Regions from separate parts of the Tindallia texcoconensis genome, predicted to be linked through region 2. Evidence: riboswitches for the same ligand, from Rfam matches in the RefSeq annotation. Region 2 holds a riboswitch; the other holds the start of a gene.
The links. A riboswitch is a leader RNA that binds a small molecule or an ion and turns the genes downstream of it on or off. The one in region 2 is predicted to bind FMN.

Region 1: it holds a riboswitch for FMN, as region 2 does, so the genes downstream of both, ACZ47N_RS04465 (ECF transporter S component) here and ribD (bifunctional diaminohydroxyphosphoribosylaminopyrimidine deaminase/5-amino-6-(5-phosphoribosylamino)uracil reductase RibD) in region 2, are expected to answer to the same signal.

What each region holds. Positions count from the first base shown of each region.
Region 1 is NZ_AP042431.1:944,720-949,089, forward strand. Features, by position in the region: gene ACZ47N_RS04445 (RNA polymerase sigma factor) at 1-252, opposite strand, end outside; gene rimI (ribosomal protein S18-alanine N-acetyltransferase) at 286-765, opposite strand; gene tsaB (tRNA (adenosine(37)-N6)-threonylcarbamoyltransferase complex dimerization subunit type 1 TsaB) at 762-1,484, opposite strand; gene tsaE (tRNA (adenosine(37)-N6)-threonylcarbamoyltransferase complex ATPase subunit type 1 TsaE) at 1,481-1,942, opposite strand; gene ACZ47N_RS04465 (ECF transporter S component) at 2,006-2,701, opposite strand; FMN riboswitch at 2,802-2,922, opposite strand; gene ACZ47N_RS04470 (Tex family protein) at 2,960-4,370, opposite strand, start outside.
Region 2 is NZ_AP042431.1:503,221-507,590, reverse strand. Features, by position in the region: gene ACZ47N_RS02420 (cytidine deaminase) at 1-351, shown strand, start outside; gene era (GTPase Era) at 341-1,231, shown strand; gene recO (DNA repair protein RecO) at 1,244-1,984, shown strand; FMN riboswitch at 2,046-2,161, shown strand; gene ribD (bifunctional diaminohydroxyphosphoribosylaminopyrimidine deaminase/5-amino-6-(5-phosphoribosylamino)uracil reductase RibD) at 2,265-3,392, shown strand; gene ribE (riboflavin synthase) at 3,365-4,006, shown strand; gene ACZ47N_RS02395 (bifunctional 3,4-dihydroxy-2-butanone-4-phosphate synthase/GTP cyclohydrolase II) at 4,021-4,370, shown strand, end outside.

The DNA of each region.
Region 1 (4,370 bases), 440 kb from region 2:
GGCATCAATAGAAGTATTGGTAGCAATTTTTAAAATCCAGGAAGCAAATTTATGGTCTGGATTGTATTGCTTTAAGGATCGGTAGGTTTTCACAAACACTTCTTGAGCCAAATCCTCTGCCTCTTCTCGCTGTCGCACCATTCGGTAACAAATCGAAAACACTTGTTTTCGATACCGGGTCACCACCTCTTCAAAGAAATATGTTTCACCCTGTATGATTTTTTTTACCAACTGCTCATCCGATAACGCCACAGGGACACACCTCAACTTCACTCTTACTATTCTTTACGGACGTAGAGGCAAAAAGTCTGTTTCTTTTACCTCTTTCCACATAATAATAGCATCTTCTCCATTATCATGGTAATACCCAGGTCGTATGCCAGACACTAAAAAGCCCATGGTTTTATACAGCTGGATGGCCACTTCGTTACTCTTACGTACTTCTAGGGTCATCCTTTGAATCCTTCTTTGGTCCGCTTCCTGTACCAGCGCCTCCACAATTTTCTTTCCAATTCCTCGGCTCTGGTATTGAGGGTGTACGGCTATATTGGTAATATGCGCTTCTTCCATAATGAGCCACATGCCGCCATAAGCCACTATTTTTTTGTCTATGACTGCTACCTGATATACCGCCAGTTTGTTGCGCATTTCCATACGAAACGCATGGTGTGTCCAAGGGATCGGAAAACACAGCACTTCAATATCAATAACCCCAGGGATATCTTCAAAGGTCATATGCCGAACCACTACTTCCGTTGCTTTCATGAATCAAACCCTTTCTCTTCTATCTGTTTTTGCCTCCAGGCCCGTTCCGCTTGAGAGGTTCGAAGATACAGAGGAATCATTTCTTTGGGAGATATCAGCTCCTTAAGCATGGCTTTTTCCATGGCACACTGGGCCACAGCCGCTGCCGTAGGCATTCGATGCAAGGCTGTGGTGAAATGAGCTTGTGCCCCTAAAATTTCAACAATTCGTGAACGATGCATGGCAGCTGCATCACCTGAAAAAAGTACGGATATTCCTGTTTTTTTCAACATTTCTAGCCATTCCAAAAGATGAAACACATCCGGTGCCTGCTGAATACTCTTTTTTCCATCCTCAAAAGAATAAGCGGCCGTATATATTAAGTTTTTTTGTGCATCAATCATGGGTGCGCACCAACCTGAAAAGTAAGGTGTTTGCACCGCCAAAGATTCTAAGCTATCCACAGCCACCACAGGCTTCTGGAGAGCTTGGGCCAACCCTTTCACCGTGCTGACTCCTATTCGGATCCCTGTAAAAGAACCTGGTCCTATATTGGCTGCAAAAAAATCAACCTCCCGAAGGGTACATTGGCAGGAGGTTAAAAGCTGATCCACCATGGGCAGCAGTCTTTCAGAGTGATTTTTTTTATAATGAGTGCGGATTTCCCCCACCACTCGATCTTCTTCCATCAGAGCGGCCCCAGCTACAATAGAACTACTTTCCAAGGCTAAACATCTCATAGGGTTGCCAGCTCCTTTATCTTTTTATGGTCAAATCCACCCTGTGGGTCGAAACAAATCCTTCTTTTTTCCACATCCACCCAACGAATATCAATCCATAATTTTGTTTCTGGCAAATAGTCCTTCACCAGATCCGCCCATTCGATCACACAAATCCCATGTCCATCAAAATATTCCTCGGCTCCCAGATCATTAAATTCTCCAGCATGCTTTATCCGATATACGTCAAAATGATAAACCGGCATCCTTCCTTGATATTCTTGAATCAATGTAAAGGTAGGACTGGTAATATCATCTTCCACGCCTAATCCTACTCCTAGGGCTTTTGTAAAGGTAGTTTTTCCTGCTCCCAAATCACCAGTGAGACAAAGAATATCCCCAGCTTCCAGACAAGAAGCCAGTTGATGAGCCAGGTCCTGTGTTTCTTCTTGGTTGTTTACTTCAATCCATCTCTTCAAAGGATTTTCGTCCTTTCTTTTATCAGAATACTTTCTATTCCACATCCCATAAGTCCTAGGCATCTAAGGCTTTAGCAATGGAGATAGTTTTTTATACAATAATAAGGTTAAGACAGCAATCATGGTCCCCTTAAATATATTAAAAGGCATTACGCCATAAATAACTAAGGTTCTTACATCCACAATCCGACTATTAACCACATTTCCCATCTGAATAATAGCTTCTATGGGCATGAACTGGGAATACATAGGGATCAGGACAAAATAGTTTGCCACAGCACCTAAAACCGTCATAATAACCGTCCCTAGGGCTACTCCCATAATAGCATGTTTTCTGTCTTTTTTATAATGGTAGACCAGGGCTGCTGGTACCACGTAAAACACCCCTACAATAAAGTTTGCCAGTTCTCCTACCCCTCCAGACCAGCTTTTGGTAATAAAATGCAATGCGGATTTTACAAGCTGAATCAATACCCCAGCCATAGGCCCCATGGCAAACGCACCAATAAGGGCTGGCAGATCGCTGAAGTCCAGCATCAAAAATCCAGGAAAAACAGGTAATCCAAACTCTAAAAACATCAACACATAGGCAATTACCGACAACACAGCTATCCGAGTTAAATGCTGGGTACTTAATTTATACCTTGTCTTTCTTTTTCCACTTCCGAGAATTTCAATCGTTTTATCCATAAGAACCCCCATAAATATAATTGATAATTGATAATTAAGTTCACTTAACCCATCAATATAATTGATCATTATTACCTTCAAGTACTCTAAAGAGTACTTGAACTGACAATCAAAAGATAAAAAAAGACGCCTGGATTTCTTCAGGCGTCTGGTTTGACTGTCACATCAATGCCATCTTCTCCCATCCAGACTGTACTGTCGGTTCCGGATTTACACCGGATCAATCGATTAAAGCCGATTCGCGGACTGTCACCGCCGGTCGGGAATTTCACCCTGCCCTGAAGATTATACTTTTATTATACGAGATCCCTAAGGAATTGACAAGGATTAATCCTGAGAAACCCCTTTCATCGTCAAGGCAATACGCTGCTTTTTCACATCCACACTTAGTACCTTCACCCGAACTACATCTCCCACAGATACCACATCCAAGGGATGTTTCACAAACCCATTTCGAAGCTGAGAAATATGCACCAGTCCATCTTGCTTTACACCAATATCTACAAAAGCCCCAAAGTCAATGACATTCCGCACCGTTGCCGTTAATTCCATCTCTGGCTCCAAATCTTCCATTTTCATTACATCAGTCCTAAAAATCGGCTTTGGTAAGGCTTCTCTAGGATCCCGACCTGGCTTTTTCAACTCTGCTACCATATCTTGCAAGGTAGGCAGGCCCACTTCCAACTCTTCTGCCAAAGGATCAAGACGAAGCCCAGAAAGTTTTTCTTCTAATTTGATAGTGGCGTCCCCCTGAAGATCCTTTAGAGAAAGATCACATTTATCCAACAAAGCTTTTGCCGTCTTATAGGATTCTGGATGAACACCAGTCTGTTCTATGGGGTTTTTCCCTTGACGAATCCGCATAAAACCAGCACATTGCTGGTATGCCGCTGGCCCCAACCGTGGCACTTTCAGCAACTGCTTCCGCTCTTGAAAAGAGCCTATTTCATTCCGATAGGCGACTATATTGTCTGCCACCGCCTTACTAATCCCTGCTACGTATTGCAACAAGGAAGGTGAAGCCGTATTTACATCTACCCCTACTCGATTCACACAATCTTCCACTACGCCAGAAAGTCGCTGGCCCAACTGTTTTTGATTTACATCATGCTGATACTGACCTACGCCTATGGCTTTAGGCTCTATTTTCACCAATTCTGCCAATGGATCCTGTAATCTTCTCCCAATGGAAACAGCTCCTCTAATGGATACATCTAAATCAGGAAATTCCTTGGTGGCTAGCTTAGAAGCCGAGTATACAGAGGCACCAGCTTCACTGACAATCACATAGGCTACTTTGTGGGAAAAGGATGGAATGAGAGAGGCGATAAACTGCTCCGTCTCCCTAGAGCCAGTCCCATTTCCGATGGCTACTGCTGTTACACCATAGGCTTCAACAAATCCCTTGATTATTTCTGCAGATTTAACAAATTCATTTTGAGGTGGCACTGGAAAAATCGTAGCCCAATCCAAGAGTTTTCCGGTTTCATCCACTACAGCCAACTTACAGCCTGTTCGATAAGCAGGATCGATCCCTAATACTGGCTGACCTGTCACTGGAGGCTGCATCAGCAAACCACTTAAGTTTTTCCCAAACAACTGGATGGCAGCGGTTTCTGCCCTTTCTGTTAGTTCCGAACGAATTTCCCTCTCCAGAGACGGTTGCAACAACCGCTTCCAAGCATCTGCTGCTATCGCTTCATAGGTGGCATTTCTAGGGTCTTTTTCTGAGTACACA
Region 2 (4,370 bases):
GTGGGAGCAGCTCTGCTAGGGGGGTCTGGTGCTATTTACACAGGGTGCAATGTGGAATGTGCCTCTTTGGGAGGGACAAACTGTGCAGAAAGAACCGCATTGTTTAAAGCCATTTCCGAAGGCGAGACTAGTTTTCAGGCGATTGCCGTGACTGGAGATCCAGATCAATACACATATCCCTGCGGTATTTGCCGACAGGTGTTGGTAGAGTTTGGAAAGGACCTTAAGGTCATTGTGGCGAAATCCGAGACAGATTATCGAGTGCATGGACTGGACGCACTATTGCCACATTCATTTACACCAGAAGATCTAGAAAAGCCAAAAAAACAGGAGGATAAACATGACCTTTAAATCAGGATTTGTTGCTGTAGTTGGAAGACCTAATGTTGGAAAATCAACATTGATGAATCGTTTGGTAGGAGAAAAAGTTGCGATTATGTCCTCAAAACCCCAAACGACTCGAAATACAATTAGAGGAATCTTGACCAGCGAAACCAGTCAAATGATCCTTGTAGATACACCGGGACTTCATAAGCCGTCATCAAAGCTAGGGGACTTTATGGTGCAAAGTGCCTTAAACACCTTACAAGATGTAGATGTGATTCTTTACTTAGTAGAGTCGGAAAATAGAATAGGGCCAGGAGACCGGTATATAATGGAACAATTGGAAAAAGTCAGTACTCCCATTGTGTTGGCGATTAATAAAATGGACTTATCAAATGCGGAACAGCTTGAGGTGTGCTTTGATAATTATGAAAAGACCGACCTTTTTCAACGAATTTTGCCAGTTTCAGCCACCCTTGGAGAAAACATGAGCCAATTATTAAAAACCCTAGAATCCTTTTTGCCTGAAGGTCCTCGCTACTTTCCAGAAGAAGAATATACGGATCAGCCAGAAAGGGTGATGGTGGAAGAGTTAATAAGGGAAAAAGTATTGCAATACTTGGAGCAGGAAATACCACATGGAGTAGCCGTAACGACAGAAAAAATGACCTATCGTCCAGAAAAAAACCTAACAGAGATACAAGCAGCCATCTTTTGTGAGAAAAAATCACATAAAGGAATTATTATTGGCAAAAACGGAAGAAAACTAAAGGGGATCGGTAAAGCCGCACGCATGGATATCCAGAACCTTTTGGGGCATCAAGTACATTTAGAACTTTGGGTGAAAGTTAAAGAAGGCTGGAGAGATCAGGAAACAACCCTAAAAGATCTGGGATACAAAGAATAAAGGTGAAAATCAATGCTGATCAATACAGAAGCCTTTGTGCTTAAAAGCCAAAAATATCGGGAATCCGATAGTTTATTGACTTTATACAGTCGCCAATATGGAAAATTAAGTGCAGTGGCGAAAGGATCTAGAAAACCAAAAAGCAAGATGCTGGCTGGAGTACAGCCTTTTTCTCATGGGGAATACGTCCTTTATAAGGGAAGGAACATGTATACAGTCAATCAAGCGGAAGTAAAACATGGGTTTTATGCCTTGCGAGAGGATTACGAGCGCTTGGCATATGCTTCTTATATAGTGGAATTGGTTTTATCTGAAGCCATAGAAGGACAAGGAAATACCACTATTTTTTCTCTGCTTGGAAATACGTTGACGCTTCTCTGCCGTGAAGGCACCATACAGACATCTTTGATACGGGCTTTTGAGATAAAATTTATGGCGAATGCCGGTTATCAGCCTAATTTAATGGGTTGCACATCTTGCGGCACTGAGGAACTGAAAGATCCTCTTTTTTTTAGTCACTCCCAAGGAGGTGTTGTGTGCCATGCTTGTCAAGATAAATCCAAAGATAGGATACGGGTATCGAAAAACTTGATGACATTAGCACAGAGCTTTCTGATGAGCGACCTAAGAGCAGCAGCAAAGATAAAGGTTTCTCCTTCTTTGGACAAGCAATTGCACCAATTGATGGGTGGATATATTCAATGCCATTTTGGATACTTTGCTTCTAAAAGCTTGCGGTTGATAGAGACTTAATAGGATTTATTAGTTGATTGGACGTTGACATTTCTGAGAGATTTGGTAGAATGTAGAAAATGAATAACTTCAGGGACAGGTGAAATTCCTTACCGGCGGTAAAGCCCGCGAGCCACTATGGTTGATCTGGTGAAATTCCAGAGCCGACAGTTAAAGTCTGGATGGAAGAAGTGTACTTGGTGTACAATGTAATACGTTGTGGAAACAAGTTCCTGAACTTATTTTAGTTCAGGAATTTTTTGTATTATTCTTTAAAATCTGACGTGAGGAGATGGTTGGATTGCATACGGTATGGATGAAAGAAGCCCTTAAAATAGCCGAAAAAGGATGGGGGCATACAAACCCAAATCCGTTGGTAGGAGCTGTTGTCGTAAAAGAGGGAGCACGAATTGCAACAGGAACCCACGAGATCTATGGAGGTCCCCATGCAGAGGTGAATGCCTTGGAAAAAGCAGGAGACTTAGCAAAGGGGAGCGATTTATATGTAACCTTGGAACCTTGCAGTCACTATGGAAAAACGCCTCCCTGTGTTGATGCCATTATTAAAGCTGGTATTCGTAGAACCATTATTGCCATACAGGATCCTAATGAAAAGGTATCTGGTAGAGGTGAAGCAAAGCTTCGTGCTGCAGGTATTGAAGTGATCAGCGGAGTGATGGAAGAAGAAGCCATGAAGCAAAATGAAATATTTATCCACTATATTACCCGAAAAACACCTTTTGTGATAGCGAAAGTAGCTATGAGTATAGATGGGAAAATCGCTGCTAATAGTGGTCATTCCCAGTGGATTACCGGAGAAAAAGCTCGTGAACATGCTCATTGGATTCGGCAGCGAATTTCTTCCATTCTAGTAGGGGTAAACACTGTCATTAAGGATGATCCTATGCTGACGGTTCGTTTAAATCTTGAAAAAACAGAAAACCCTATGCGGATTATCTTGGATAGCAAAGGCAGGATTCCATTGAAGTCTAAGATAGTATCTTCGGCAACCAACATACCAACACTGGTTGCCACTACTCATAGAATGTCCTGTGAAAAAGAAAAAAGATTAAAAGAATCAGGGGTTATGGTATGTCGATTACCAGAAAAAAATACCCAGGTGGATATCAGAGCTTTGATTGGGTATCTTGCAGACAAAGAGATAGATAGCCTAATGATAGAAGGTGGTGGGGAGGTGCTGGCCTCTTTTATGCAGGAGAAACTAGTGCATAAGTTGCTGTGGTACATAGCCCCTAAGATCATTGGTGGATCTAAAGCACCTGGCCCAGTGGGTGGATCAGGAATCCTTCATATGGATCAGTCGCTGCCCGTATTAGCCATGGAAAGTAAGAAGCTTGGGGAGGATTGGTTAATGACTGGATATATGAAAGAGGTGAGCGAATGTTTACAGGAATCATCGAGGAAATAGGAAAAGTGAAGGAGGTTGTTTATCGGGACGGGAGTATGAAACTTTGTATCCAATGCCAGAAAGTCCTGAGGGATGTAGTAGTAGGGGATAGCATTGCAGTTAACGGGATTTGCCTGACGGTTACCACCTTTACCTCCATGGATATGGAGGCAGATGTAATGCCAGAAACCCTGAGAACCACCAGTTTAGCAGAGGCAAAACCAGGGAAGCCAGTGAACCTAGAAAGAGCGTTGCCAGTTAATGGAAGATTGGGTGGGCATATTGTATCTGGGCATATTGATGGTACAGGAAAGATCCAAAGAAAATACAGGGAAGGTAATGCCCTATGGCTTGCCATTCAAACACAGGCAGAAATAATGAAATACATTCTTCACAAAGGATCCATTGCAATTGATGGTACCAGCTTGACAGTGGCTAAAATGGAAGAAGACTCTTTTTCAGTTTCTTTAATTCCGCACACGGCAGAGATGACCATTTTGTCCCATAAAGAAATAGGATCCGTCGTTAACTTAGAATGTGATATTCTTGGGAAATATATCGAAAAGTTTATGCAGCCTCAGGAAAAAAATAAATCAGGAATTACCATGGATACCTTAAAAAAATATGGTTTTTAGAAAGGTGAGTAAATATGAAATTCGATACAATAGAAAAAGCCTTGGAAGAAATTAGAAACGGAAAAATGATTATTGTAGTAGACGATGAGGATCGTGAAAATGAAGGAGATCTCCTAATGGCAGCTCAGTTTGCGACACCAGAAGCCATTAATTTTATGGCAAGGTTTGGTAGGGGACTCATCTGTTGTCCGTTAAAAGAAGAGAAAGCACATCATTTAGAACTAAATCCAATGACAATGAAGAATACAGATAGCCGTGAGACCGCTTTTACAGTATCCGTTGATGTACTAGGGGTAAGTACTGGAATATCCGCTTTTGAAAGAGCCCAGACGATCCAAGCTCTAGTAGATCCCAAGGCTACGGC